Regions from separate parts of the Methylobacterium sp. M6A4_1b genome, predicted to be linked through region 2. Evidence: predicted binding sites of a transcription regulator. Region 2 holds the regulator's gene; each other region holds the start of a gene.
What was found. Region 2 encodes LexA, which represses DNA repair genes until DNA is damaged. Its sites were predicted from a motif close to TGTTCNNNNTGTGTTCNG; they were not measured.
Positions count from the first base shown of each region.

Region 1 (7,475 bases), on a different contig from region 2:
TCCGGCCTTCGCGCAGATCGTGGTGCAAACCGCCGATGCCCCGGCCCGCGACGCCTTACGGGGCAAGGTGCGCAAGCTCGTCGAGGACGGCCGCTTCCCGGAAGCCCGCGTGCGCGTGCTCCAGATCGTGTTCGGCCCGCCGATCCGTTTCCCGGTCGCCTTCCGGGTGGTGGGGCCCGATCTCGACGTCATCCGCGGCATCGCCGCCGAAGTCCGGGAGGTCATGGCGGCCAATCCCAACATGCGCCTCGTCCACCTCGATTGGGGCGACAAGACCCCGAGCCTGCACCTCGCCTTCGACCAGGAGCGCCTGCGCCTGATCGGCCTGACCCCGAAGGAGGCCGGCCAGCAGCTACAGGCCTACCTCAACGGCACGCCCGCCACCCAGGTGCGCGAGAACCTGCGCCCGGTCGACGTCGTCCTGCGCAGCCCCGGCCCCGAGCGGCGCTCGCTCGGCGAGATCGGCGACCTGACGCTGACGACGAAGGACGGGCGCCAGGTGCCGGTGTCGCAGGTGGCGCGCCTGGAGAGCCGCGCCGAGGACGCGGTGCTCAAGCGCTACAACCGCGAGACCTACATCCGCGTCCAGGGCGACGTGCTCGACGGTCGCCAGCCGCCGGACATCCACGCCCAGGTCTTCCCCCTGCTGGCGCCGATCAAGGCCAAGCTCCCGCCGGGCTACCGCATCGACACGGCGGGCGCCGTGGAGGAGAGCGAAAAGGCGATGATGTCCCTGGTGGCGGTGTTCCCGATCATGCTGATCGTGACGCTGACGGTGATCATGATCCAGGTGCGCTCGTTCGCCACCATGTTCATGGTCTTCGCCACCGCGCCGCTGGGCCTCGTGGGTGCGGCACCGACCCTGCTGCTCTTCCACCAGCCCTTCGGCTTCAACGCGATCCTCGGTCTGATCGCCCTGTCGGGCATCCTGATGCGCAACACCCTGATCCTGGTGGACCAGATCCACCACGACCAGGCGGCGGGCCTCGGGGATTACGACGCCATCGTGGAATCCACCGTGCGTCGGGCGCGCCCCGTGATCCTGACCGCGGCCGCCGCCATGCTGGCCTTCATCCCGCTGACCCACTCGGTGTTCTGGGGGGCCCTGGCCTACGTGCTGATCGGCGGCGTCGGCGTCGGCACGCTTTTGACCCTGCTGTTCCTGCCCGCCCTCTACGCCCTCTGGTTCCGCGTCGGGCGCGCCTCCCGAGACCCGGAGGGCGCGGGCGCGGCGACGCCGCACGCGACCGCAACCTGACGGCGCTGCCGGTGCGGATCTGTTTTGATGACGGTCCGCATCTATATGAGAGTGCCGAGGCGGCAGGAGGGCCACGATGCCGAGAGTTTCGCAGGAGCAGGCCCGGCTCAACCGCCAGCGGGTCGTCGAGGTCGCCGCAGCCCTGTTCCGGGAGCGCGGCCTGAACGGGGTCGGCGTGGCTGACATCATGGCCTCGGCCGGGCTGACCCATGGCGGATTCTACGGTCAGTTCGCCAGCAAGGATGCCCTCGCGATCGAGGCGTTCGACGCCGCCCTCGGCGAGGAGCGGCGCGGAACGGTGGACGCTCTGATCGGCAACTACCTGTCCGTCGGACACGTCCAGGCGCCCAGCATGGGCTGTCCCCTCGCCGCACTGGCGAACGACGTCGCGCGCGAGCCGGCGGGCAGCCTCCTGCGCGGGCGCTTCACCCAGGGTGTCCGCAACCTTCTGACCATCCTGACCGAACTCTCCCCCCAGGGCGCGAAGGAGCGCCGCCGGCAGCGGGCCCTGGCCAAGCTCTCGACGCTCGTCGGCGCCGTCGTCCTGGCGCGGGCGGTGGACGACGCGCGGCTTGCCGAGGACCTCCTCCAGGCCGCGCGGGCCGGCACCGCCGAGCGTGGCGATGGGGCCGCCCCGACGCCGTCGAACCACGCGCCCTAACGCCTTCGGGGGGGCTTCCGGATCTCGGAACGCGCTCGCAGCCCCTCGAGGTCGACCTCGCTCCAGGGGGAACCGGGCTTCCGCTCGTGTGCGATCGAGCGAAGCGATCGGATGCCAGGACATGCGGATCGATGTCCCCGCGAGACCGCCGATCGCCGACGTGCGTTGCAACGGTCAAGATCATCCACTTATTCTTGCATCCTTCAGAAATAAGTAAGCAAAGACCAAGAGAGATTCATATTCTCTTGCCAAGCAGAATCTGTTCGCTCGTCTATGAGAGCACAAAAGCTCGGCAGGATTATGGAATATTAGTAACAATAGTCATAATCATTTGATATAAACACTTATTAGTGATCGGGTAGAAATATCCAATGTGATTGACGTGACGTCTGGTGACTCCGGAAAAGGAGTGATCGGTATTATTGGCTCAGGGCGATGGACCTTTGATCGATAAGCAGGCGTTTGATGGTAGTCACACAGTCACCTCTGGCATGAAAGCAGCCAGCTTTCGTAAAGACATCAACTTTATCCGCGCGATTGCCGTCGTTGCTGTCGTATTATTTCATTATAAAATCTTCGGATTCGCGGGGGGGTATGTCGGCGTCGACATGTTCTTCGTCATTTCCGGGTTTCTGATGACGCGGATCATCGCCGGACGCCTGCAGGATCATCGGTTCAGCTTCCTGCAATTTTACGCCGCCCGCTTCGATCGTATCGTGCCGGCCCTGTTCGGGCTGTGCCTGGCCTTGCTGCTTTTCGGGATCGTCCTCCTCGATCCGCTCGCGCTCAAGCAACTGTGCCGACATATCATTAGCTCGCTCGGCTTCTACTCCAACATTCAATATTACCAGGAAGCCGGGTACTTCGATCGGCAGAGCGATCTGAAATGGTTGCTGCACACGTGGTCGCTTTCGGTCGAGTGGCAGTTCTACATCCTCTACCCGGTGGTTCTCGCGGCCGCATGGAAAATCGCGCCGAGCCTGCGCCTGTTGCGCCTGCTGATCTGGCTCGGCTGCGGAGTGTCGCTGGCCCTGTGCATCGTGACGCCCTTGGCCTACCAATCGGCGGCGTTCTACCTCTTGCCGACCCGTGCCTGGGAAATGCTCGCCGGCGGCCTCGTCGCGCTGCACCCGGTGGTCTGGTCGCGCGCGCGGGTATCGCAGGCGCTCCAAGTCGCGAGCCTCGCCGTCCTGCTCTTCTGCATCGTCGGCTTCGATGCCTTCATGCCGTGGCCCTCCTATCGGGCCACGCTGCCCGTGGCGGCGACCTGCCTGTTCCTGCTGGCGAACCGGTCATCGTCGCGGCTGGTCGCGTTTCCGGCCGCCCAGCTCCTCGGAGACTGGTCCTACGCGATCTACCTGTGGCACTGGCCCATCGCGGTCGCGATCCATTACTTCTCGCTGCCGGTCCCACCCGTCGCCGGAATCGGTCTCCTCGCCCTCATGGTCCTGATGGGCCGGTTCGTGCAAACGACGCGTTTCGCCGACATGTCCTGGCAGAGCGCCGGACGCCTCGGTCTGATCGTGATGATCGGGGCGGTTGCCGGTTTGTCCGGATACGCCGTGCGCCACGAGGGTCTCCAGGAGCGTCGGCCGGACCGCGTCGCAGCCTTCGCGGACCTCGCCGCGGCCAGCTCGGACTGGGCATTCCCCGCACATTGCGAGCGGCTGGAGCAGGATCGGGTGCTACGGGGTTGCCAGCAGCCGGGAGGGACGCGGGGCGACATCCTCTTCCTCGGGGACTCGATCGCCGAAGCGATCTATGGCCGATGGGCCAGGCGCGCGGGGTTCGCCCGCCCGAACCTGACCTTCGTGACGCACGGCGGCTGTCCGATCATGCCCGGCGTCAAGCGCCGCGGGCCGGGGGATGTGTGCGCGACCTTCCTCGATCATGCCCTGACGCTGGCGGAGACGGGGACATATCGGCGCGTCGTCGTCACCTCCCTGTGGTCGGGCTATTTCCGCCCGGGAGAGACCGTGTGCTTCTTCGATGGCGACCGCTGCGCGGATTGGACGGCGGAGACCCTGCCCGCCCAGCTCGATGCGTCGATGCAACGCCTGAAGGAGCGGCTGGAGCGGGTGCGGCGAACCGGGGCGGAGATCGTCATCCTCCTGACCTATCCGTTCAACAACGTCGACGTTCCCCTGGAACTGGCCAAGCGCCTGTACCTGGGCCAGGACACGACGGACGTGCAATCCATCGATCTGGAACGCTTCCGGCGGCTTAGCCAGCCGATCCACGACCGGCTCAGGGCCGTGGCGCGGGAGATCGGCGCGGAGGTTCTCGATCCGGCCCCGGAGATGTGTGAGGGGGACGTCTGCCCGGCGGCGACCGCCGCGTTGCGACCGCTCTATCGCGATCAGGTCCACCTTCGCTGGAGCGTCATCCAGGGCCGACAATTCGACTTCCTGGATCGCCTCGTGCGCCCCTTCCCGCAGGAGGTGGCCCGTCCGCGCGGCGAGTGACCGATGCCAGCCGGAGCCGTGCGGAGCACAGGGTGACCGGTCGCACGCGGTCAGGATGCCTTGGCGAGGCCCGCGCTGATGTACTTGTACATCGCGCCCGTCTGATCCGCGAAGTACCGCGTCGCCGCCACGATCGCCAGGAAGATCATGGCCATGATCAGGCCGTACTCGATCACGGTCGAGCCGGACGTGTCGTTCAGGAAGCGCCGGGTCAGGTCCTGGAGACCATATCGCGTCGCCGAGGTCCGCCGACGCCTGGAATGTTCGATGTCCAGTTCGGTCATGGCCCCGTGACGTCTTTCGCCGAATGCGCTTCGGAGTGAGGATACGAGACCTTCGTTGCGGAGGACTTAAGCAGATCGTCGAAGGTTCGGCGCGTCCCGATCAAACGCTTCGGGCCGCCGGACGGTGCCGGCGGCCCGAGCGATCCGGTCAGGCCTTGCCGGATTCCTTGCGGAGGGCGTCGATGCGCTGGGAGGCTTCGGCCTTGTCGAGATCGGGGTCGAAGGCCTCCGGGTCCTTGGCCTCCTCGGACAGGGTCTTCAGGTAGGAAGCCTGCGCGCCGGTCATCGGCTCACCGCCGGTGGTCCACTGGCTCGGATCCTTGATCTGGTTCGATACGTCCTTCGGATCGGTCTTCGGGTTCTCGTCCGCCTTCGCCTCGGAAGCCTTCGCCTCGGAGGCCTTTGACTTAGAAGCCTCGGACTTGGAAGCCTGGGTGCTGGCCATGGTGGGTATCTCCAGTTCACGAAATGTTCTGGTGAACGCGGGGGCCACGGCCCGGTTCCTGCCCCAGGTCCGCGGCGAGCGGCTTGTCCCGTGGTCAGTTGTCTCACGGAGCCGGCGGCGACCGCCCGGCCGCGAGACTTGACGGGTCGCGACGGGGCTGGGACATGTCAACAACGCTGACGTAAATCGAGGTCGCCCCGGACGTGACTGCCCACGCGATGCGCGATGCCGAGGCCGATGCGCCGCCTTCCTCCGGCTCCGGCGACGACCTCATCGAACTGCTGTTCTTCGCCTACCGGGATTTCGTCGGCGACCCCGACCGCATCCTGGCCCAGTACGGCTTCGGCCGGGCGCATCACCGGGTGCTGCACTTCGTCGACCGCTATCCGGGTCTTACGATCGCCGAACTCCTGGATATCCTGCGCATCACCAAGCAGAGCCTCAACCGGGTGCTGAAGGATTTGATCGAGCAGGGCTACATCGCGCAGAAGACCGGCACCAGCGACCGGCGCCAGCGGCTGCTCTTCTGCACCGCCTCCGGAGCGGATCTGGCCGGCGACCTCATGCGGGTCCAGAGCCAGCGGGTGGCGCGCGCCCTCGCGGCGTCCGAGCGCGGCGGCGAGACTTCCCTCTCCGCCGAGAGTTTCCTGTTCGGCATGATCGAGCCGGATGCCCGCGCGGCCGTGCAGCGCCTGATGTCCCGGCGCGCCCGGAGTGCCGCCTGATGGCCATGGTCGGAACGCGCGCGAAGATCGATCTGCCCGACCACGCGCCGCACATCCTCGTGGTCGACGACGACCGCCGGGTGCGGGAGCTCCTGTCGCGCTTCCTCTTCGAGCAGGGGTTTCGCGTGACCGCCGCCGGCAATGTGCCGGAGGCCCGCACCAAGGCGCAGTGCTTCGTCTTCGACGCCCTGGTGCTCGACGTGATGATGCCGGGCGAAAGCGGGTTCGACTACGCCCGGGAGGTGCGGCAGACCTCGCGCGTTCCGATCCTGATGCTGACCGCGCGCTCGAATCCCAACGACCGGGTGATGGGCCTGGAGATCGGCGCCGACGATTACCTGCCCAAGCCCTTCGAGCCGCGGGAGCTGATCCTGCGCCTGTCGAACATCATCAAGCGCCGCAGCGAGGCGGGCAGCGGGCGCGCCCTCACCCACGACACGGTGACTTTCGGACCCTTCGCCTACCGCATCGACCGCGGCGAGCTGCGCCGCGAGGACGAGGTCATCCGAATCACTGAGCGCGAGCGCGAGATCCTCACCATCCTGGCCCAGGCCGGCGGCGCCAACGTCGAGCGCGAGGCCCTTGCGGGAAGCGGCGGCCTCGCGGCCGAGCGCAGCATCGACGTGCAGATCAACCGCCTGCGCCGCAAGACCGAGGTCGATCCGGCCAATCCCCTGTTCCTGCAGACGGTGCGGGGCGTCGGTTACCGCCTCGCGGTCGACTGACCCCATGGCCGCCACCGGCCTTCTTCAGCGCACGGCGGCCCGCCTCGCCGCCCTGCCCCGGCCCGGACGGATGTGGCGCCTGGTCAGCCGCGCCATCGGCGACGTCCTGCCCAAGGGGCTCTATGCGCGCTCGCTGATCATCATCATCGCGCCGGTGGTGCTGCTCCAGTCGGTGATCGCCTACACCTTCATGGAGCGCCACTGGCAGCTCGTGACGCGCCGGCTCTCCTCGGCCGTCACCGCCGACGTCGCCGCCCTGATCGACATCTACGAGAGCTATCCCCAGGACAAGGATTCCGAGACCCTGACCCGGATCGCCAACGACCGGCTCAACCTCGACGTCGACATCCTGAAGGGGGCCAAGCTGCCGCCGGCGGGACCGCGCCCGTTCTTCTCGATCCTGGACGAGGCGCTCTCCGACGAGATCCGGCGCCAGATCCGCCGGCCCTACTGGATCGACACCGTGGGCCGCTCCAGCCTGATCGAGATCCGGGTCTCGATTCCCGACGGGGTGATGCGCGTCACCGCCCGCCGCAGCATGGCCTACGCCTCGAACTCGCACATCTTCCTGCTCTGGATGAGCGGCTCGTCCCTGGTGCTCCTCGGCGTCGCCATCCTGTTCCTGCGCAACCAGATCAAGCCGATCCTGCGGCTGGCCGCCGTCGCCGAGAGCTTCGGCAAGGGCCGCGAGATCGAGTTCCGGCCGCGCGGCGCCCGCGAGGTCCGGCAGGCCGGCCACGCCTTCATCGAGATGAAGCGGCGCATCGAGCGGGCGATGGAGCAGCGCACGACGATGCTCAACGGGGTCAGCCACGACCTGCGCACCATCATCACGCGCTTCAAGCTCTCGCTCGCGCTGGTCGAGCAGACCCCCGAGGTCGAGGACCTGCAGCGCGACGTCGACGAGATGAG
Region 1 is NZ_JBKEZQ010000020.1:61,624-69,098, forward strand. Features, by position in the region: gene ACLBWX_RS17560 (efflux RND transporter permease subunit) at 1-1,258, shown strand, start outside; gene ACLBWX_RS17565 (TetR family transcriptional regulator) at 1,335-1,919, shown strand; gene ACLBWX_RS17570 (acyltransferase family protein) at 2,363-4,384, shown strand; gene ACLBWX_RS17575 (Flp family type IVb pilin) at 4,435-4,668, opposite strand; gene ACLBWX_RS17580 (DUF3072 domain-containing protein) at 4,817-5,113, opposite strand; gene ACLBWX_RS17585 (MarR family winged helix-turn-helix transcriptional regulator) at 5,332-5,838, shown strand; gene ACLBWX_RS17590 (response regulator) at 5,844-6,563, shown strand; gene ACLBWX_RS17595 (ATP-binding protein) at 6,634-7,475, shown strand, end outside.
Region 1: ACLBWX_RS17580 (DUF3072 domain-containing protein) is a predicted target of LexA. The motif match lies at 5,127-5,144, and genes of this name have one in related genera.

Region 2 (7,475 bases):
AATTTGCCCCAGCTTGCCGAACCGTTCTCGAGGCGAACCAGTGGGGCACCCTATCGCCGGTCTCGATTCGCACGCTGAGAGATTTCCGGCCTCGGGCATCGTCCTGGTGCCGGCTCGGTCGTGCTGGCTTCGCTTGCCGCCGGGCCCGCGCGCTGGCATCAGCAGGCACGATGAAAGACACGCAGCCCTATGGCACCTACGCTCCCACCGGCCTCGTCGCCCGCATCGCCCAGCTGACGGGGCGGATCTCCTACGCCAGCTGGGCCGGCCGGCGCCTTGCCCTGTTCCTGCGCCGGGTGGCGATCAGCCTGTTGCGGGGTGCGCCTCTCGATGTCGAGCGCTATGGCGCGCGCATGCGGCTCTACCCCTATAACAACAATTGCGAGAAGAAGGTGCTCTTCACGCCGCAGTTCTTCGATCCGGAGGAGCGCGACCTCCTGCGCGCGAAGCTTCAGCCGGGCTGCACCTTCCTCGATATCGGCGCGAACATCGGTGCCTATGCGCTGTTCGTGGCGGCCTTCGCGGGGCCGCGCGCACGCATCCTCGCGGTGGAGCCGCAGCCGGACGTGTTCGACCGGCTGACCTACAACATCGCTCAAAACCCGTTCGGAACCGTGAAGGCGGTGGCGTGTGCCGTCGCCGACAAGGCCGGCGAACTCACTCTGTTCGTCGATCCGCGCAACCGCGGCGAATCAAGCTTGAAGATCGTCGGGACGAACGAAGGTGCACAGATCCGGGTGCCGGCCGTGCCGCTGCTCGAACTCGCCCGCGGCGAGGGGATCGAGTGCATCGACGCCATGAAGCTCGACGTCGAAGGGGCCGAGGACCTGATCCTGGAGCCATTCCTGCGGGCGGCCCCGGTCGCACTGAGGCCACGCCTGCTCATCGTCGAGAACGGCACCGATCAGTGGCAGATCGATCTGCCGGCCTTGCTGGAACAGCACGGCTATCGCCGGATCGCCCGTACGCGCCTCAACCTGATCTTCGAACGGGCGGCCTGACGGCGCGCCGTTCCCCCACCGCCCAAACCGGCTTCCGCCGAGACCAGCGTCCTACAGAACCGGGATCGCAGCGGCGATGGTGATCCCGCCGGGGCCGACGCGGCAGCGATGGGCGTGTACGGCGACGCCAGCGGACCGTGCGGCCTGGAACGCCCGGTCGAAGGCTGGGTCGAGATCCCGGGCCACGTCGAAGCGGTCGGCCCACATCTGCACCACGATGACGACCATCGCGCGGCCCCCCGCCTCCACGACCGCAGCCAGGTCCGCCATGTGCCGGGCGCTGCGAGCGGCGACACAATCCGGGAACTCCGCGAGGCCGGCCCTGCGCATCAGGTGGCAGTTCTTCACCTCGACGTGGTATGGCGGCAGTCCCTCACCCGTGGCGAGGAAGTCGACCCGGCTGGCTTGCGCGTAGCGGACCTCCGGGCGCAGGACGGCGTAGCCGCCGAGCGCCGGCAGGCTGCCGTCGGCGAAGGCCTCCGCCACCAGGGCGTTCGGCCGCATCGTGTTGATGCCCACCCATTGCCTCCCGCCGGGTAGGTCCGCTTCCACCAATTCCCAGGAGAAAGCGAGTTTGCGCGTCGGGCTGCGTGTCTCCGACAGGAGGGCGCGCGTACCCGGAACAGCAAGGCCCAGCATCGCTCCGGGATTGGGGCAATGGGCGGTGACCAGGGAACCATCCGACAGCTCCATGTCGGCCAGGAAGCGCTTGTAGCGGCGCACAAGGCGCGCCTCGAGCAGGGGCGCGGAGAAGCGCATCGGCGGATCCGGGTCAAGAAACAGGTTGATGCGGGCTCCCGTCGGCGCGGAATCGGGCAGTCATGAGGCGCCTGGGCTGGTCAGTGCTACCCGGATGCGACAGAATTCGCGGGGCGCGCCCCGGGTCGATAGCCGGGAAAGCCGCTGTTCGTCCGCGAGGCCGCCATGTTCAATCTTTTCGACATTCTCCAGGCGCAGGCGGGCGCCAATGCGCAGGGACTCGGACGGCAGTTCGGCCTGTCGCCGGACCAGAGCCTGCGTGCGATGGAGGCTCTGATGCCGGCCCTGACAATGGGCCTGCAGCGCAACGTCGCGTACGATCCCACCGGCTTCGCCCAGCTTTTCAATCTCGTGGGGCCGACTCCGCCCACGGTACCGAGCGCGACGCCGCAGATGGACATGCTGGTCAAGCAGCTCTTCGGCTCGCCGCATCTCAGCCAGGCCGTGCTGCAGCAGGCGGCGACCGTGAGCGGCGTCGCGATGCCGGCCCTGAAGCAGATGCTGCCGGTCATGGCCGGTATGGTGGTGGCGGGGATCGTCCACGTCATGATGAATCAGGCACCTCCGCCCGCGCCACCCCCGCGCGCCGAGACGAACCCCTTCGGCTTTCCACCCAACGCCTGGTCGGAGATGATGGAGGCGTTTCTGAAGTCGGGCGCCACCGCGGCGAGTCCTGCGCCCTCGCCGCCCCAGGTGCGAGCCCGTCCGGCACCACCCCGGCTCACCGCTCCGTCGCGAACAGGGGCCGATGTGCCGGACAAGGCCGCTGCGGACGCCCCCTTCGACGTGATGCAGCAGATGTTCCAGACGGGCCTGGAAGTACAGCAGGAGAACGCGCGCGCCATGCAACGGCTGTTCGACACTTTCTGGCGGGATCCCCGCGCTTCGAACGCTGGGGGTGGCGAAGCCTCCGGAGCGAAGCCCAGGGGCGGCCGGACCCGGACGTCGTAGCGCCCAGCGCACCGTCATCCCAGACCGGCCGCTTCCGATCTGGCCCGGTCCTGGCCGCATGCGGGGCAGGTATCGTCCGGGCTGCGTGCTGCCCGGAGCACACTGTCGGCCCTTCCCAACATCCCGGCGGCTCTCGACAGGAACCCTTGCAGAACACTTACGGAACGTTTAATGTGTTCGTGGTTTGTTTCTGGTGCCACCCGCCGCGTTCCGTGGCGTTAACGAAGAGTGTCCCGCATGTTGACGCGTAAGCAGCTGGACCTGCTCCAGTTCATCCAGCTTCGGATGCGCGAGAGCGGCGTTCCTCCGTCGTTCGACGAGATGAAGGACGCTCTCGACTTAAAGTCGAAATCGGGCATCCATCGCCTGATCACAGCTCTCGAGGAGCGTGGCTTCCTGCGCCGGTTGCCGAACCGGGCGCGCGCCATCGAGGTGATCCGCATGCCGGAGAGCCTGAATGGCAACGCGGGCGCGTCGCGCGCCGGTCCCGCTCCCGAGGTGCGCCGCTTCACGCCGAGCGTGGTCGAAGGCGGCAAGGGCAAGGGCTTGCCGGCGGGTGCTTCGGTGTCCCGCCTGCCGACAACGCAGGCCACCGACGAAAGCGGTCGGGCGGTGACCATCCCGGTGATGGGCCGGATCGCGGCCGGCACGCCGATCTCGGCCATCCAGGAGCAGAGTCACTCGGTGACGATGTCGCCGGATTTCCTGGCCGGCGGCGAACATTACGCCCTGGAAGTGCGGGGTGATTCGATGATCGAGGCAGGGATTCTCGACGGTGACCTCGTGGTCATCCGCAAGCAGGACACCGCCAATACCGGAGACATTATCGTCGCGCTCATCGACGATGAGGAGGCGACCCTGAAGCGCCTGCGTCGGCGTGGCTCGTCCATCGCTCTTGAAGCCGCGAACCCAGCCTACGAAACGCGTGTGCTCGGCCCGGACCGGGTGCAGATCCAGGGACGCCTCGTCAGCCTGGTGCGTCGCTACTGAAGGCTGTCGCCGCCCGGTTCGTCACCGGGCGGATCCGATGGATCGGCAGTGGGGTCCGGCGCCGCTCGCGGCGTCGGAAGGATCGGCGGGCCCGCTTTCGTCGGCAGCGCTTCCGTCGGCTTTCTCGACGAATTCGCGCGCCAGGGGACGAGGTCGCCGGGACGCTTGGCCGTCGCGAGTGCCGGGCCATCGCGGGCGAGGCGAACCGACGTCGCGCCGTGCGACTGTAGGAAATTCCGGTCGACGATGATCGACGCGGCGCAGCCCGTCGGGGCGGATTGCCGAGAAATCAGGATCTCTGCCCTGGCGCAATCCTCCCCGATTGCGCGCTTGTCGGTGGTCAGCGCAAGCGCACGACCATCGGGCGTGATCAGGGTGCAGCCGAGGCGGTCGCAGCGCGCGCCTTGAAAAGCCGGGACGTCCTCCACCCTGCGGCCGTCGCCATCGGCCTTCAGCCACTGTCCGAGGACGAAAGACGGGGGCCTACCCAAGGTGGCGAGCCGCCCGCTGAGGTCCCGGATCGCCGCACCCGCCCCCTCGCGATCGATGTAGATGTCGGAGCGTTCCGGGGTGGCCGCACAGGCAATGCCGATTGCCGCCGGAAGCAGGCCGAGCCAGCGCAACGACGAGGCCGGGAGGGTCAATAAGATCAACGCGGATGCCATGAGACAGAGAGCGCCCGCGCCGAATGCCGGGATCACCACGACCGCGTTCCCGAAGGCTGCGATCCAAGTGGAGATCGTCAGCATTCCTCGCACGGCGAGGCCCATCGCCCACCAGACCGGCTGATCCAGGGCAAAGGGATAGGCGAGGATGCCGAGGACGGCCGACGGCATCACGGCCAGCGAGACCAGCGGCAGCGTGAGCGCGTTACCCACGAGCCCGAAGGGTTGGATCGTCTGGAAATGATACGTCGCGAAGGGCGCGGTGGCGATCTGGGCGACGAGAGTCGTTGCCAAGGTGCCGACAATCGCCGTGGTCACCAGGGCGAAGGTTCGGGGCAGCAGGCCGATACCTTCGCGTCGCAGCGCGCGGCCGCCGATCAGCGGTGCGCAGGCGATCAGGCCGGCGACCGCACCGAACGACATCTGGAAGCTCGGCCCGAGGAGCCCGTCCGGCTCGCGCGCCAGGGCGATCAGGGCGGCGATCGCCAGGTTCCGCATGCTGAGGGCCGGCCGGTCGACCAGGATCGCACCGAGCATCACCAGGGTCATGATCAGCGACCTCTCGGCCGCGATGTCCCAGCCGGAGAAGACGCAGTAGGCCGTCACACCCACCATGGCGACGATCGCCGCGAGCTTCTTGATCGGCCAATGCAGCGCTGCGAACGGCAGCATGGCCAGCAGCGCGCGTACGAGCCAGAACACCACGCCGGCCGCCAGGACCATGTGCAGTCCCGAGATCGAGACGACGTGGTAGATGCCGGCGGCGCGCAGAATGTCGTTGGTCTCGGCGCTGATCAGCCCGCGCTTACCCGTGACGAGAGCGGCTGCCACGGCTCCGGCCTGGCCGCCATTGGCGTCCGTGATCCGGCGCGTCAGGGCGTTCCGCGCCGCGTCGACGGCGGCGGCAAGACGGAACTGCCAGTCCGCGGTCTTGGGTCCGGGCCGTACCTCGACCTTGCCGACGAGGGAGCCGACCGCACCGATTTCGCGGAAGAAGGCATCCCGGGCGAAGTCGTAGCCACCGGGCCGAGCGGCTTCCGGGGGCGGGAGCAGGCGCGCGGTCGCGGCGATGCGGTCGCCCGGTTTCAAGGTGTTCGCCTTGCGGTAGGAGACGCGTACCCGGGCTGGCCGGACCTCGGGGTCGAGGGTGCCCAAGCGTTCGACGCGGATGATCAGGCGTGCGCCCTCCTCCCGCTCGTCCAACCCCTCGATGGTTCCGAGCAGGGGTGCGATCGTGGTGCGGGCCAGGATCGGACCGCTGACGCGCTGCACCCGCGCTGTTGCCGCCGCGAAGCCGAGGAACGCCGCGATGGCCGCGATGACAAGGGCGAGCCCGATAGGACGGCTCGCGAGGAACGGCGTCGTACCGGCCAACAGGCCCGCGGCCGCGAGCGGCGCCAGGAGCGATGGTGTCCCTTGCGTACCGAGGAAGAACGCCAGTATGCCGCAGCCGAACGCGACGGCGATCCACGCAAAGAGGCGGCGCTGCTCGATCTCGCGGTTCCACCCTGCGCGAAGCCAGGCAACGATGAGGCCGGCACCGGGGCGACGCGCGGCGAGGTAGCGCGTGATGCTCCCCATCGCAGCCGTCGCACGTGCCTCCGCCATCGCGTGAACCTCTGGCTCGTGTCCCCGTTCAGGAGGCAGCGATGAACTCGGCGGTCCTCGGAACCACACGACCCGAGGAACTGGACGATTTCTTAACGCTTGCCCTCGCGCATGCTACACGCGCGTTTCCGGGCCGGTCGATCCGCTTCCCGCCCGTTTCACGAGCCATTCAAGTCCAGATTGATGTCGTCAGCCGTCGTCACGCGTTTCGCGCCCTCGCCTACGGGCTACCTCCATATCGGCGGTGCTCGCACGGCCCTGTTCAACTGGCTCTATGCCCGCCGCTTCGGCGGCCGCATGCTGCTGCGCATCGAAGACACCGACCGGGAACGTTCGACGCAAGGGGCCATCGACGCGATCCTCGACGGCATGCGCTGGCTCGGCCTCGATTGGGATGGGGACGTCATCTACCAGTACGCCCGTGCCGCTCGTCACCGAGAGGCCGCCGAGACTCTGCTGGCCTCCGGCAATGCCTATCGCTGCTACGCTACGCCCGAGGAACTGACGGCGATGCGCGAGTCGGCCCGGGCCGAGGGACGGCCCCTGCGCTATGACGGCCGCTGGCGCGACCGCGATCCGTCCGATGCGCCCGCAGGCGTCAAGCCGGTGATTCGGCTGCGCGCGCCCACCGACGGCGAGACGGTGGTCGAGGACGGTGTGCAGGGACGCGTGGTCTGGCAGAACAAGGATCTCGACGACCTCGTCCTGCTGCGCTCCGACGGCAACCCGACCTACATGCTCGCCGTCGTGGTGGACGACCACGACATGGGCGTCACTCAGGTCATCCGGGGCGACGACCATCTCACGAATGCCGCGCGCCAACGCCAGATCTACGACGCCCTCGGGTGGGAGGCGCCCGCCATGGCGCATATCCCACTGATCCACGGAGCCGACGGCGCCAAGCTCTCGAAGCGCCACGGCGCCCTGGGCGTCGACGCTTATCGGGACCTCGGCTACCTGCCGAACGCCCTGCGCAACTACCTCGTCCGCCTCGGCTGGAGCCATGGCGACCAGGAAGTGTTCTCCACCGAAGAGATGATCGCCGCCTTCGACCTCAAGGCGATCGGCCGTTCGCCGGCGCGCTTCGACTTCGCCAAATTGGAGAACCTCAACGGACTCTACATCCGGGGCGCCGCCGATGCGGACCTCGTGGCGGCGATCGACCACGTGCTGCCGGTCCTCGGTCCGGCACGGGGCATCGCGGTGCCCATGAGCCCGTCCCTGCGCGCGACGCTGACCGCCGCGATGCCGGGCCTGAAGGAGCGCGCCAAGACCCTCGTCGAACTTCTCGACAGCGCCTACTACCTCACCGCCGCCCGCCCCCTCGTGCCCGACGAGAAGGCGAAGGGGCTTCTCGGCGACGAGGCTCGGGATCGTCTCGCCACGCTCCTGCCTGCTCTCGAAGTGCTGCCCGATTGGAACGCCGCCGCCACCGAAGGCGCGGTCCGGCTTTTCGCCGAGACCAGCGGGCTCAAGCTCGGCCAGATCGCGCAGCCCCTGC
Region 2 is NZ_JBKEZQ010000017.1:22,950-30,424, forward strand. Features, by position in the region: gene ACLBWX_RS16255 (FkbM family methyltransferase) at 171-1,001, shown strand; gene sfsA (DNA/RNA nuclease SfsA) at 1,053-1,760, opposite strand; gene ACLBWX_RS16265 (DUF937 domain-containing protein) at 1,926-2,711, shown strand; gene lexA (transcriptional repressor LexA) at 2,949-3,701, shown strand; gene ACLBWX_RS16275 (ComEC/Rec2 family competence protein) at 3,695-5,974, opposite strand; gene gltX (glutamate--tRNA ligase) at 6,158-7,475, shown strand, end outside.

Region 3 (7,475 bases), on a different contig from region 2:
TGCCCTGGTGCCGCCCCTGCAGATGCGGGCGATGGCGGAGGCCGGCGCGGCGCCCAACCTCGCCTCGGCGCTGAATGTCGGCGCGTTCAACCTCGGCAACGCCATCGGTGCGGCCCTCGGCGGGCTCGTGATCGACCTCGGTGGCGGCTATCCCGCGGTCTCGGTGGCAGGGGCCGCGATGGCGGCGCCCGGTCTCGCCGTCATCCTGGTCCTGCGGCGCGGTCAGCGCATCGGCGCCGCGCCGGCCTGTCCTCGAGGCGTGCAAGTCACAGGCCGAGGCCGAGCTGGCGCGGTTCGGGAGCCGGACCGTGCTCCAGGCCGGACAGGGAGACCCCGAGGAGGCGTACGCTGCGCCGCAGGGGGAACAGGTCGCGCAGGAGGGCCAGCACGGCCTCCTCCAGGGCGGCGCGGTCCGGCACGAAGCCGGGCATCGAGCGCGCCCGGGTGATCTGCTCGAAATCCGCGAACTTCACCTTCAGCGTCACCGTGCGGGCCCGGACCTCCTTGGCGGTGGCGGCCCCCCAGACCTTGTCGAGGATCGGCGTCAGGCGTCCGGCGAGCACCGCGTAGTCGGCCGAATCCTCCGAGAAGGTGTTCTCGGCGCCGATGGACTTCCGGATCCGGTTCACCCGGACCGGGCGCGCGTCGATCCCGCGCGACACCCCGTGATAGTAGGGCGCCGAGGCGCCGAACCGCGCCGTCAGGGTCTCGAGGCTGAGGGCGCGCAGGTCGCGCCCGGTGAGGATGCCGAGCGCCTTCATGCGGGCCTCGGTGACGGGCCCGATGCCGTGGAAGCGCCCGATCGGCAGGTCCTCGACGAAGGCCGGCCCCATGGCGGGGGTGATCACGAACAGGGCGTCGGGCTTGCGGAAATCCGAGGCGACCTTGGCCAGGAACTTGTTGTAGGAGACGCCCGCGGAGGCCACGAGCCCGGTCTGCGCGCGGATCGAGGCCCGGATCGCGCGGGCCACCGCGGTGGCGGTCGGCAGCCCCTGCCGGTTCTCCGTCACGTCGAGATAGGCCTCGTCGAGGGCGACGGGCTCGATCAGGTCGGTGTGCTCGGCGAAGACCGCCCGGATCTGCTCGGAGATCGCCCGGTAGACCTCGAAGCGCGGCTTGACGAAGACGAGGTCGGGGCAGAGCCGGCGGGCCGTCACCGAGGGCATGGCCGAGCGCACGCCGAAGGTCCGCGCCTCGTAGCTCGCCGCCGCCACGACCCCGCGCTCGCGCGATCCGCCCACCGCCACCGGCCGGCCCCGCAGGGCGGGATCGTCGCGCTGCTCCACGGAGGCGTAGAAGGCGTCCATGTCGATGTGGATGATCTTGCGGATCGCGCCCGCGTCGTCCGGGTCCATCGCGGACGCCCCTCCCGATCGGTTGCCCACCCGTGTTCGTGGTCTGTTCGCAGATTCCCGGTCCGGCCGTGGGAATCAAGCCCGGCATCCCCGCGATCCACCGCGGAACCGACGCAGGCGCGGCGGGGCTCGCCGTGGAGGCGGGCGTGCCCCATAAGGGCGCCGAGACCACGCGGCGGACGCCGCACGACACGCGGCGCCCGCGCTTCGCGACCCGCCCGAGGACAGGCACGTGAACATCACCCAGCTCACCCACCACGACCTCGACGGCTACGGCGCCTCCACGGTGGTCGGCCAGTTCGCCGACGTCGCCCGGATCGTGCACGTGCCGCGCTACTCCGATGTCGGGCCGGTGGTCGAGACCGAGCTGAAGCGCCTCGGCAAGACCGCGGCGCCCGAGATGATCCTGATGACCGACCTCGGCCTCGAGGCGGTGGCGGTGACGTTCATCCGCAACTTCGCCGCCCTCAACCGCCGGCGCGAGCCGGAGGCGCGCCACCGCCTCGTCGTGCTCGACCACCACGCCTCGTCGGTGGACCAGCTGCGCGACCAGCGACTGGCGCCGCAGGCCGATCCCGAGGTGCCGGGCCTCCTGCGCTTCGACCTCGAGGACCCGAACATCGTCGTGCTCATCGACGAGGCCCGTTGCGCCACCCGCATGGCCTACGAGCAGCGGGCGCTCTACGCGACCCGCGCGGCCGGGGAGGACCCGATCCTCGGCGCCCTGGTGACGGCGGTGGACGCGGTCGACCTCTGGCGCAAGGACCGCCCGGAATTCCGCAGCGGCCTCAGCCTCGACGAGATGTTCTGGGACAACGTCTCCAACCTCGTGCCGATCGGACATCCCTGGCACGACCGCTTCGTCGGCGACCTCCTGCTCGGAGTCGCGCGCCTCCTCGGCGACGGCGCGTCCCCGGCCGTGATCGAGGGCCGGGTGCCGGCCCTGCGCAAGGCCATCCTCGACGCCTACCTCGCCGACGACGAAGGCGACGACCGCACCCTCACCACGCGCATGCGCATCGCCCGGGTGCTCGCCCGCTCGGACCTGTTCCATCCCCTGTCGGACGGGACGCTGATGTCCTTCGGCCTCGATTCGGGCACCTTCCAGCGGGTCTCGGACCTGATCATGGAGAGCGGCCGCGCCAGGCGCGTCCTCAACGTGCAGCGGGCCGGCACGATGTCCTTCCGCTCCAACAACGAGACCGCCCTCGACGGCGCCCGGCGCTTCCGCGGCGGCGGGCACAAGGACGCCGCCGGCGGGAAGCTGACCAGCGGCTCGGCCTTCTCCCTGGCGGACGCCATCGCGCAGGTCGAGCCGGTGCTCAACCCGCCGGCGGCCGACCCGGCGCTGAGCCCGTTCGCGGCCCTGAAGAACTGGAAGGGTTGAGGCGGACGATCCGGCGAGGCGGGGGCGGTCCGGGCACGTCCCGGCTTGCTCTCGCGCCGTCGCGGGGACGCCCTTGTGTTTCTCGGCTTGAGCCGATTCTGCGTGACCCGCACTCGTCGCCGCCCGCGATCCGGAGCCCATCCGGGATGCCGGCGCCGGATGCGACCGCGTGAACGGCCGAAACCTTCTGCGCCGCCTCAAGGACGCCATGCCGCCGATCGACATCACCCGCCGCGGGCCGTGCCCGTTCCTGTCCGGCTTCGATCTCGCCGACGTGGCGTTGCCCGATATCCGCCTGCGGGTCGCCCTGTCCGCCGCCGGGCACCGGCTGCCGGTGCTGCTCCTGCACGGCCATCCCCAGACCCACGCCACCTGGCACGCGGTGGCGCCCCGGCTCCGGGAGGCCGGCCATCCGGTGTTCGCCCCCGACCTGCGCGGCTACGGCGATTCGGATCGCCCGGACTCGGCGGCCGACCACGCGCCCTATGCCAAGCGGGCCATGGCGGCCGACGCCGTCGCGCTGATGCGCGCCTGCGGCCACGAGCGCTTCGCCGTGGTCGGGCACGATCGCGGCGGGCGCGTCGCGCACCGCCTGGCCCTGGACCACGCCGCCGCGGTGGACCGTCTCGCCGTCCTCGACATCGCGCCGACGCAGACGATGTACGCCCGCACCGACCGCGCCTTCGCGACCCGGTATTTCTGGTGGTTCTTCCTGATCCAGCCGGCGCCCTTGCCCGAGCGGATGATCGGCGCCGATCCGGAGGCGTACCTGCGTCATCACCTCGCCGGCCAGAGCCGGACGCCCGGCATCCCGAGCGAGGCGCTGATCCGGGAGTACCTGCGCTGCTACCGCGCCCCCGGCAGCATTCACGCGATCTGCGAGGATTATCGGGCCGCGGCCGGCGTCGACCTCGAACACGACGCCGCCGACGAAGCGGCCGGGCGCCGGGTCACCGCGCCGCTCCTCGCCCTCTGGGGTGCGCAAGGCACGGTCGGGCAGCTCTACGACGTCGCCGCGACCTGGCGCGAGAAGGCCGACCGGGTGGCGGGACACGCTCTCCCCTGCGGGCACCTGCTTCAGGAGGAGGCGCCGGAGATCGTGCTGGACCACCTGCTGCCCTTCCTCGCCTGAGGCCCGGCGTCGAGCGACTCGGGGTCGCGCCCGGATCGGGCGGGCCGGTCCTGCGGTTACGCCTGCCGTGAGGCGAGGAGAGGCCGATGGCGATACCGACCGACGCGCTCGACCATCCGGCCTGGCTCGGGCATCCGCATCCCCGCGTCGAGGGCGCCGCCAAGGTCACGGGCCGGGCGACCTATGCCTCGGACAGGCGCCCGGACGCCCTCGCCCATGCGGCGCTGGTCACCAGCACGATCCCGCGCGGACGGATCATCGGCTTCGACCTCGCCGCCGCGGAGGCGGTCCCGGGCTGCCTGCGCATCTTCACCCACCGGGATTTCGCCGGTGCCATCCGGCCGGTGAAGCACCTGATGGCCGGGGGCTTCGCCAATAGCGGTCACCGGCCGCTGGACTCGGACGCGGTCGCCTATGCCGGCCAGATCGTCGCCCTGGTGGTGGCCGAGACCATCGAGGCCGCCCGGGAGGCCGCCGCCCGGACGATCGTGCGCTACGCGGCCGAAGATTTCGCCGACGGGTTCGACGCCCCCCTGGCCGAGACCCTGCGGCTCGCCGACCTGAAGCCGAAGCACCACGACCCCCGCATCGGAGACGCCGACGGTGCCCTGGCGCGGGCCGCGGTGACGGTGACCGCCCGCTACCAGACGCCGATCCAGCACCACAACCCGATCGAACTGTTCGGCACGACCTGCGTCTGGGACGGCCCGCGCCTCACCGTCCACGAGCCCTCGCGCTTCATCGGCGCGGTCCGGCACGGTCTGGCGGCGCAGCTGGGCCTCGACCCGGCCGACATCCGGGTGGTGGCGGGCCTGATCGGCGGCCATTTCGGCGCGAAGCTCGCCCTTTCCCAGTACACGGCGCCGGTCGCCCTGGCGGCCCGCGCCCTCGGGCGGCCGGTTTCCCTGGTGGCGAGCCGCCGGGACGGCTTCACCATCGCCAATTACCGCCCGGAGACCCGGCACGACATCCAGCTCGGGGCGACCGACGACGGGCGCTTCACCGCCCTGGTGCACGAGGCCGAGGTCGTCGCCTCGCGCTTCGACCCCTTCGCCATGGAGGGCACCGACGTCACCGCGAGCCTCTATGCCTGCCCGGCCGTGCGCACCGACGAGCGCGCCGTACGGGTCGACCGCAACACGCCGGGGCCGATGCGGGCGCCCCCGGAGGTGCCCTATCTCTTCGCCTTGGAGAGCGCCGTCGACGAGATGGCTGTCGCCCTCGGGGTCGATCCCATCGCCCTGCGCCGGCGCAACGACACGGCCACGGACCCGATCTCGGGCAAGCCGTTCTCCTCCCGCCCGCTGATGGCCTGTTTCGACGCCGGCGCGGAGGCCTTCGGCTGGCCGGAGCGCGATCCGGAACCGGGGCGGATGCGCGACGGCCCCTGGCGGGTCGGCCTCGGCTGCGCGGCGTCGGCCCGGCCGGTGAAGATCTCCCCCGCCACCATGCGGATCCGTCTCGGGGCCGATGGCCGCGCCACGGTCGCCAGCGCTCACCACGAGATCGGCAACGGGATCACCACGCTCCTGGCTCTCGGCGCCGCCGAACGGCTCGGGATCGCGCCCGATTCGGTCACGGTCCGCCTCGGCGACACCGACCTGCCCGCCGCCGGCCTCTCGGGTGGATCGTCCACGACGACGAGCCTGCTCCACACCCTGGCGCAGGGCTGCGAGACGCTTCGCGCCCGCCTGGCGCAGGCCGCCACCGCGTCCGGTCCGCTGGCCGGCGCCGATCCCGCCGCCTTGCGTCTGCGCGCGGGCGCTCTCGTCGCGCCGGACGGGCGGACCTGTCCGCTGGGGATTGTCGTCGCAGGGCTCGACCCCGCCGGGATCGAGACCGTGGCCGCCTTCACGCCCGAGGGGTCGGGGCCGGAGGCCCTGGAAGCGATCGGATCGGGCAGGATGGCCCTCGGCACCGGGGCCGGCGGCAGGGTGGTGTCCTGGGCCTTCGGCGCCCAGTTCGCGCGCGTTCTCGTCCACGAGGAGACCGGCGAGATCCGGGTGCCGCGCCTCCTCGGCGCCTTCGCGGCCGGACGCGTGCTCAACCCGCTGACGGCGCGCAGCCAGCTCACCGGCGGGATGGTCTGGGGCCTCGGCTCGGCCCTTCTGGAGGAGACGATCCTCGACCGCGGCCATTACCGCAACGCGGATCTGGCCGAGTACCTCGTGGCGACGGCGGCCGACCTGCCGGAGGTGGAGGCCCTGCTGGTGCCCGACTCGGACGACGCCGTGAATCCCCTCGGCCTCAAGGGGCTGGGCGAGCTCGGAATCATCGGCGTCAACGCCGCGATCGCCAACGCCGTGTTCCACGCCACCGGCCGCCGCATCCGCACCCTGCCGATCCGGGTCGAGGACATGCTGTGACACCCCACGGGCGCCCTCGCCCGGGTTCCGCCCGGTTCTGACGCGGTCGTGATCCGGCCGCCGGTCCTGCCGTGGCGGCCGGAGGGGTCTGGGAGCCCGGCGGCGCTGGACGCCCCGGCGCCGATCCTGTCTGATCGTTGCAACAGAGGGGGGAGTGCGTCATGTCCGACGACCGGGAGGATCAGGGCCGGCTCACGCGCGCGGCGAGCTTCGTCTTTCTACACACGGAGCACGCGATCTACGCGGCGCTCGGTCTTCTCCTCGCCCTGACCGCCCTCGTCGCGCTGATCGACGCCACCGCGCTGACCTGGGAAGCCCTGCGCCACCTCGGCGGCGCCGACCAGATCCTCGAGGTGGTGGACCGGCTGCTGTTCCTGCTGATGCTGATCGAGATCCTGCACACGGTGCGGGTGTCGATGCGCTCGGGCAAGCTGACCTGCGAGCCGTTCCTCATCGTCGGGCTCATCGCCTCGATCCGGCGCGTCCTGGTGATCACCCTGCAATCCTCGGAGATCACCCACGCCAAGGACTGGTCGCCGGAGAAGCAGGCGCTGTTCCAGGCTTCGATGATCGAGCTCGGCGTTCTCGCCGGCCTGATCCTCACGATGGTGTTCGCGATCTTCATGCTTCACCGCGCCCGAGACGACGGCAAGCCGGCCGGCGAGGAATCGTCCGAGCACGCCGGCTCCTGATCCCTCCTGCGTCCGCTGCCGGGAGGCCTAAAACGCGAACAAGCCCGGCGAACCGGGCTTGCTGGGTCGTCGGGGTCGCGGGCGCGTCCGTCCTCAGAGGCGGTAGCGGATCTGGTCGGTCCAGAAGCGCTCCAGGCGGCTGAGCGCGGTGTTGAGGCGGCCGAAATCGTCGTCCGAGATGCCGCCGATCGGCTGGATGGTGCGGGCGTGCTTGTCGTAGAGGCTCTGGATGATGTCGTGGATCTGGCGGCCCTTGTCGGTGAGGCTGATGCGGACCGAGCGGCGGTCGGTCTTCGACCGGGCGTGGTGCAGGTAGCCGGCCTCGACGAGCTTCTTGACGTTGTAGGAGACGTTCGAGCCGAGATAGTAGCCCTTCGTGCGCAGCTCGCTCGCGGTGAGCTCTTTGTCGCCGATGTTGTAGAGCAGCAGCGCCTGGACGCTGTTGACGTCTTCGCGGTCCCGGCGCTCGAACTCGTCCTTGATGACGTCGAGGAGTCGGCGGTGCAGGCGCTCGACGAGGTGCAGGGCCTCCAGATACGAACC
Region 3 is NZ_JBKEZQ010000013.1:117,594-125,068, reverse strand. Features, by position in the region: gene dinB (DNA polymerase IV) at 267-1,355, opposite strand; gene ACLBWX_RS14630 (dimethylmenaquinone methyltransferase) at 1,588-2,742, shown strand; gene ACLBWX_RS14625 (alpha/beta fold hydrolase) at 2,951-3,874, shown strand; gene ACLBWX_RS14620 (xanthine dehydrogenase family protein molybdopterin-binding subunit) at 3,961-6,240, shown strand; gene ACLBWX_RS14615 (phosphate-starvation-inducible PsiE family protein) at 6,402-6,932, shown strand; gene ldtR (transcriptional regulator LdtR) at 7,026-7,475, opposite strand, start outside.
Region 3: dinB (DNA polymerase IV) is a predicted target of LexA. The motif match lies at 1,389-1,406, and genes of this name have one in related genera.

Region 4 (7,475 bases), on a different contig from region 2:
GGTGGCCCGCTTCGACAGTTCTTTGGAGAGTTTCACGCGCTGGGCCTCGCCGCCCGACAGGGTCGTCGCCTGCTGACCGACCTTGACGTAGCCGAGGCCGACCCGGGCCAGGGTCTCCATCTTCTCGCGGATCGTCGGCACCGCCTTGAACAGGTCGGCGGCCTCCTCGACGGTCATGTCGAGCACGTCGGCGATGGAATGGTCGCGGTACTTCACCTCCAGGGTCTCGCGATCGTAGCGACGGCCCTTGCAGACGTCGCAGGTGACGTAGACGTCCGGCAGGAAGTGCATCTCGATCTTGATCACGCCGTCGCCCGAACAGGCTTCGCAGCGACCGCCCTTCACGTTGAACGAGAACCGCCCGGCCTGATAGCCGCGGGCCTTGGCCTCGGGCAGCCCCGCGAACCAGTCGCGGATCGGCGTGAAGGCGCCCGTGTAGGTGGCCGGGTTGGAGCGCGGCGTGCGGCCGATCGGCGACTGGTCGATGTCGATGACCTTGTCGAGGTGCTCCAGCCCGTCCAGCCGCTCGAAGGGTGCCGGATGCTCCAGAGCGCCATTCAGGGATTTCGCCACCGCCTTGTAGAGCGTGTCGATGATCAGGGTCGACTTCCCGCCGCCGGAGACGCCGGAGATGCAGGTGAAGGTGCCGAGCGGGATCTCCACCGAGACGTTCTTCAGGTTGTTTCCGCGGGCGCCGACGAGGCTGAGCTTGCCCTTGCGGCCCTTACGGCGCGCCGTCGGAACGCGGACGCTCATCTCCCCGGTGAGATACTTGGCGGTGAGCGATGCCGGATTCTTCAGGACCTCCTCGGGGGTCCCCTGGGCGATGATCTGGCCGCCATGGATGCCGGCACCGGGGCCGACATCGACGACGTAATCGGCCTGCAGGATGGCGTCCTCGTCGTGCTCGACCACGATCACCGAGTTGCCGAGGTCGCGCAGGCGCTTCAGCGTGCCGAGCAGGCGCTCGTTGTCGCGCTGGTGCAGACCGATGGACGGCTCGTCGAGGACGTAGAGAACGCCGGTGAGCCCGGAGCCGATCTGCGAGGCGAGGCGGATGCGCTGGCTCTCGCCGCCCGAAAGAGAGCCCGAGCCGCGCGCCAGGGTCAGGTATTCGAGCCCGACATCGATCAGGAAGGTCAGGCGGTCGCGGATCTCCTTGAGGATCCGGAAGGCGATCTCGTTCTGCTTGTCGGTGAGCTTGTCCGGCAGGTCCGAGAACCAGGCGTGGGCGTCGCGCACCGAGAGAGCGGTGATCTCGCCCACATCCTGCATGGCGATCTTGACCGACAGGGCTTCGAGTTTCAGGCGCTTGCCGCCGCAGCTGGCGCAGGGCGTCTCGCTCATGAAGCGCGCGATCTCCTCACGCGAGGTGTCGCTCTCCGTCTCCTTGTAACGCCGCTCCAGGTTCGGGACGACGCCCTCGAAGGGCTTGTTGACCTCGTAGGCCCGCATCCCGTCATCATAGGCGAAGCGCACCGACTCAGCGCCCGTGCCATAGAGGATCACGTCGCGGGCCTTCGCCGGCAGGTCGCCCCACGGCACCGTGGTCTTGAAGCCGTAATGGCGGGCCAGCGCGTCGAGGGTCTGGCCGTAATAGGGCGAGGTCGACTTCGCCCAGGGGCCGACAGCGCCGCGCTTCAGGCTGAGCTTGGCATCCGAGATCACGAGCTCGGGGTCGATCCGCATCTCGTGGCCGATGCCGCCGCAGGTCGGGCAGGCGCCGAAGGGATTGTTGAACGAGAACAGCCGCGGCTCGATCTCCGCGATGGTGAAGCCGGAGACGGGACAGGCGAAGCGCGACGAGAAGGTGATCGCCTCGCGCGGCGCTTCCCCCTGGGGCGTGTCGGCGAACTCGATCAACGCAATGCCGTCGGCGAGCTCCAGCGCCGTCTCGAACGAATCAGCCAGACGGGCGGCGATGTCCGCCCGGACCACGATCCGGTCCACCACCACGTCGATGTCGTGCTTGAGCTTCTTGTCGAGCTTCGGCACGTCGTCGATGGCATGATACTCGCCGTCGACGCGCAGGCGCTGGAAGCCCTTCTTCTGGAATTCGGCGATCTCCTTGCGGTACTCGCCCTTCCGGCCGCGGATCACCGGCGCGAGCAGGTAGAGGCGGCTCTTCTCCGGTAGGGCGAGGACCCGGTCCACCATCTGGCTGACCGTCTGACTCTCGATCGGCAGGCCCGTGGCGGGCGAGTAGGGAATTCCGACCCGCGCCCAGAGCAGGCGCATGTAGTCGTAGATTTCGGTGACCGTGCCGACCGTCGAGCGAGGGTTCTTCGAGGTGGTCTTCTGCTCGATGGAGATCGCCGGCGACAGACCGTCGATCTGGTCGACGTCGGGCTTCGACATCATCTCCAGAAACTGGCGCGCATAGGCCGAGAGGGATTCGACGTAGCGGCGCTGACCCTCCGCATAGATCGTGTCGAAGGCGAGCGACGACTTGCCGGAGCCGGACAACCCAGTGAAGACGACGAGTCGATCCCGCGGAATCGTCAGGTCGATGTTCTTCAGGTTGTGCTCTCGGGCGCCGCGCACCGAGATGACGCGCGCATCGCGGGCGCCGTCGAACAAGGCCTCGATCTTGGCTTCGACCCGCTCGGCCTCGGCTTGCGATTTCTTGGCGGCGGCTTTGGCTTTGGCCATGGAGTCTCTTCGGAAACGTCTGCGGCGCGGAACTCGGTAGGACTCGACCGGAGCCCCCGCGGCATGTCGGGCGCGCCACCACGTCGGGCAAGACGCGCGCCGCGCATATCCGTCCCTCAGCTAGAACAAAATGCGTACGCGGACAACATCGCGAGGCTTTCGAATGGCGCAGAGCGTCGGCCGGGGAGGTGGATGCGAAGGCATGTGCAGATTTCGCACCCGCTGCGACGCTTCGCGGGGCTCCCGATCGTCGACGGCCCGGGACGCATCGACCGGCCCGCGATGGCTGATGGAAGGGATGCGATTGCCGAGATCATCGCGGGCCAGCGCAGGCAAGCAATCGGATGTCCCCAAAGATCCTGTCAAAGTATCTGCACAAAAACTAAGATATCTGATCAAAAAATGAACATGTCTCGGTGTCGAAACGCAACTTTTACCCTCGACATCGAGAAGGAAGGCAACGGTTTCACGCAGGTCTCCTTCCATGTCTTCCGGTCTGCTCTCGTCGCTACGCGCACGCATACTTCTGGTTGCATTGGCGCCATGCCTCGCTTTCGCGCTGGTCGTCGGACTTGCGGTCACCGAGCGAATGGACATGCGAACCCGGATGACGAACGTACAGGCGCTCGTCGGCATGGCGGGGCGCATCAGCGCCCTGGTGCACGAGGTTCAGCGCGAGCGCGGCGCCTCCAGTCTGTATCTCGGCGCCAAGGGCACCCAGTTCCGCGCCGAGCTCGACGCCCAGCGCCTGCGCACCGATGCCGCCCGCAAGGCACTGGATGAAGGTGAGGCCGAGCTCGATCTCGCCGCCGTCGGAGCCGGCGTCGTTCGACGCAACGATGCGCTCAACGAGCAGCTCGGCGGCATCGGTCCCCATCGCATCGCGGTGGACGCGCTCGGGCGGACGCCGGCGCAGAACATGGCGCTGTATTCGGGCGTCATCGCCAACGCGCTCGATCTCGTGCGCGAGGTTTCCCAGGTCGCCGCCAGTGCGGACCTCTCCGCGCGCATCGCCTCCTACTCGTCCTTCATGGCGCTCAAGGAACTCGCGGGACAGGAGCGGGCCGCCGCTTCGGCGATCTTCGGTGCCGGCCGCATCGATCTTTCCGGCCACGAGCGGCTGGCCGGCCTCAACGCCGGCCAGACCATCTACGAATCGCTGTTCCGCCTCGGCGCCGAGCCGGCGCAGGCGGCGCTCCTCGACGCCGGCAAGGCCACGCCCGCGGCCCGGGAAGTCGACCGCCTGCGCCGCCTCGTTCTCGATACGCCCGCCGGTAGCGCGCTCGCCTTCACCGACGCCCCCGCCTGGTTCGGCCTCGCCACCCAGCGCATCGACGCCCTGAAATCCATCGAAGACCGGCTCACCGCCGATCTCGGCACGGCCGCCGGAGCCGCCGGGGCCGCGGCCGAACGGAGCGTCATGCTCTGGATGGCCGTCGGCCTCACGACCCTCGGCCTGTCCTGCGGCCTCGCTTTCGCCTTCGGCACCGCCATCGCCCGTCCGCTCACCCGGATCGCCGCTTCGCTCACGGCGATCGGGCGCGGGGAGGAGGCCGGCACGATCCCGCGGAAAGGCGCCCGCGAGGTCCGCGCCATCGCGGCGGCGGCCCTCGACTTCCAGGCCAGCGTGGCCGAGCGCCGGCGCATCGCCGCCGAGGCGGACCACGTCACCGCCAATGCGGCGGCGGCCCGGCGCGCCGAGATGGTGGCGCTGGCCGATCGCTTCGAGGCTCAGGCGAGCGGCATCGTCGAGGCGGTCTCGGCCGCTTCGAGCCAGCTGGAGACCGCGGCCTATGCGCTGACGCAGGCTGCGAGCGACACCGCATCCCTCAGCGGCTCCGTGGCGGCCGCCTCGAGCGAGACCGCGGCCACGGCCGATACGGTGGCGGCCGCCACCGAAGAGCTGAGCGCCTCGGTGCGCGAGATCGGCAACCGGGTCGAGGCCTCGAGCGCGGTCGCGAACGAGGCCGAGCGCGATGCCGCCCGGATGGCCGAGGACGTGAACCGCCTGGCGCAGGCAGCGAGCAGCATCGGCGAGATCGTCGGCCTGATCAGCAGCATCGCGGCCCAGACGAACCTGCTCGCACTCAATGCCACCATCGAGGCGGCGCGGGCCGGCGAGGCCGGACGGGGCTTCGCCGTCGTCGCAGCGGAGGTGAAGAGCCTCGCGACCCAGACCGCCAAGGCCACCGAGGAGATCGGCGCCAAGGTGTCCGAGATCTCACAATCGACGGACGCGTCCGTGACGGCGATCGGCGGGATCATGGAAGTCATCCAGCGTCTCGGCCGGATCTCGGGCGACGTCGCCGCGGCGGTGGATCAGCAGGAATCGACAACCCGGGAGATTGCCCGCAACACCGTCCTCACGTCCGAAGGGACCCGGGCCGTGTCCGGTCACATCGCCGGCGTCCGCGAGGCGGCGGACTCGGCCCGCAGCGGCTCTGCACAGGTGCTCACGGCTGCGAGCGTCCTCGCCCGTCAGGCCGCGGCCCTGAGGCGCGAAGTCGACGGCTTCCTGGTAACGGTCCGGGCCGCCTGATCCTGGCTAGGGATTGGTCGTCCAAGGGTTGATGATGCGCATCGCCGTCAGCTCGGGCTTGATGGTCGGATCGACGCCGGCGGGCATGACTTTGCGCGCCTGCGCCATCATCTTGCGCGCCTGGTCGGCCGGCATGGCGCCGATCGGAAGCATCATCGCGGCTAGCTGGTTGCGGGTCCGGCGGTCGACGAAATCGGATCGGCCGATGCTCTCGAAATCCCGGGCGCTGTGACGGTCGTCGGGCCGGCCGACGAAGACCTTGGCGCCCTCCTTCATCACCACGATGTCACCCGGGCGAAGGGTCTCGTCCTTCATGAAGGCGGCCGCGGGACCGGCCTTCAGGTCGAGGGGCGTCTGCCGGTCGGTGACCTTGATCTGCAGCGGTTCGGATTTGGGAAGTGCCGCGTAGCGGATCTTCGGTCGCTGGCGGCTGGCAACGCGACGAATCGAGCGGCGGGCCTGCTGGTAGTCAAAATCCGGCGCGGGCGCGGGCGCCACTTGCTGCACCGGACGGGCGGGGGCAAAGAGCAGGTCGAACAGGCCGCCCTCGGCGCTCTGGGCGCTCGCGGGCAGCGTGAGCATCATCAGTCCGAGACCGGGGACGATCAGGGCGCGCGAAGCGGCGGAGAGCGGAATCGTCGGCATCGATGTCTCCGAGTGGGGTGCCCGACTGCGCGCCGAGATGACCCCTTAACAAAAGCACAACCTGAACAGTTCCAAGGTTTTCAAAAGATGGTGAGGGCCGGCCCAAGACTTCGCGAGCATGCGTGCAAGGCCGCGACGAGGATCAAGTCTCCTCGCCTCCGTGCATCGGGAAACCAGGCCTGATGGTCTTCGGCGACCGCCTCGTGCCGCGCCCGCACCAGCTCGCCGCCCGCGATGCGATCCTGGCCGCGCGTGCGGCGGGCCGGACGGGATTCCTGCTCGGCGACACGACCGGGCTCGGCAAGACCCTGTCGGTCTGGAGCGCGGTCGCGGCCATGCCCGAGCGCGAGGTCCTCATCGTCTGCCCCAAGGGCGCGATGCCGCAATGGCGACGCACCATCGCCCTGTCGGGGCTCGGCGAGAAGGCGGTGACGCTGACCAACTACGAGCGCACCAAGGCGCTGATGGCAGCCCCCCCGGCCGCCAACCGGCGCTCGACCCGGGCCAAGAACAACGCGCTCGCGCGGCACGGCACGCCGAAACGGACCTGGCCGCTGGTGGTCTTCGACGAGAGCCACCGCCTCCGGAATCCCTACGCCCAGCAGAGCCTCGTCTGCCGGCAGTTCGCGGACGCGGCGACCTTCACGATCTACCTCAGCGCCACCGCCGGACAGGCTCCTCACGAGCTTTCCTATCTCGGGCGCCTGCTCGGCGAAGCCGCGGGACAGCCGACCGAGACCCTGGCTGAGTTCCGGGGCCTGATGCAGCGGCTCGGGATCGGGCGCGCCAAGGGGCGTTGGACCAACTGGTCCTGGGAGGCGAACCCGCGCGACTGCACGGTGATGGCCGACCTGCTGTTCACGGGGACGCGCGCGATCGGCCTGCGCCGGCGCCCCGGCGACATCGCGGGCTGGCCGGAGGTGCAGCGCGCCCTGAGCGCAGTCGCCCTCGGCCCGTCGGAGCGCCGACTCTACGACGCGACCTGGCGGGAATTCCGCCGGGAATGGGGGCTCCTCGGCGGCAGCACCCGCAGGCCGGTGGGCTGGGCGGCGGACCTGCGCTTCCGCCAGAAGGCCAGCCTGATTCGGGTCTCCGGCAGCACCGCCTTCGCCGATCTCCTGATGGAGGACGGCCACGCGGTCGCGATCTCGGTGGCCTTCCTGGAGACGGCCGCCGCGCTGGTGGAGGCCCTGCGCGCGGCGGGCTGGCGGGCCGACGCGATCACCGGCACGCAGTCGGGCGACGCCAACGAGGCGGTGCGGCTCGCCTTCCAGACAGGCGGGCTCGACGCCGTGGTCTTCACGGTGACGGAATCGATCTCCCTGCACGCCCACGAGTTGCCGGGCGGCGAGAGACCCCGCGCGCTGATCGTCCACGACCTGCGCCACAGCGCGATCCAGCTCGCGCAGATCGAGGGCCGCTGCCACCGGGACGGGCAGCGGGCGACGATCCACTACGCCCTCGCGGAGGGCACGGTGGAGGAGAGCATCGCCGCCACCGTCGTCGGCCGCATGGCCTCGATGGACGCCATGGCGGGCGAGGACACCACGCTCATCGACGCCATCGCAAAGGCCATCGCCGCGGTGCAGGCGAGCGAGGCGGCCTGAGGCCGATCGCGTTCCGCTGGAACGGGATCGAA
Region 4 is NZ_JBKEZQ010000002.1:150,403-157,877, reverse strand. Features, by position in the region: gene uvrA (excinuclease ABC subunit UvrA) at 1-2,652, opposite strand, end outside; gene ACLBWX_RS02785 (methyl-accepting chemotaxis protein) at 3,137-5,191, shown strand; gene ACLBWX_RS02780 (hypothetical protein) at 5,198-5,836, opposite strand; gene ACLBWX_RS02775 (DEAD/DEAH box helicase family protein) at 6,019-7,443, shown strand.
Region 4: uvrA (excinuclease ABC subunit UvrA) is a predicted target of LexA. The motif match lies at 2,774-2,791, and genes of this name have one in related genera.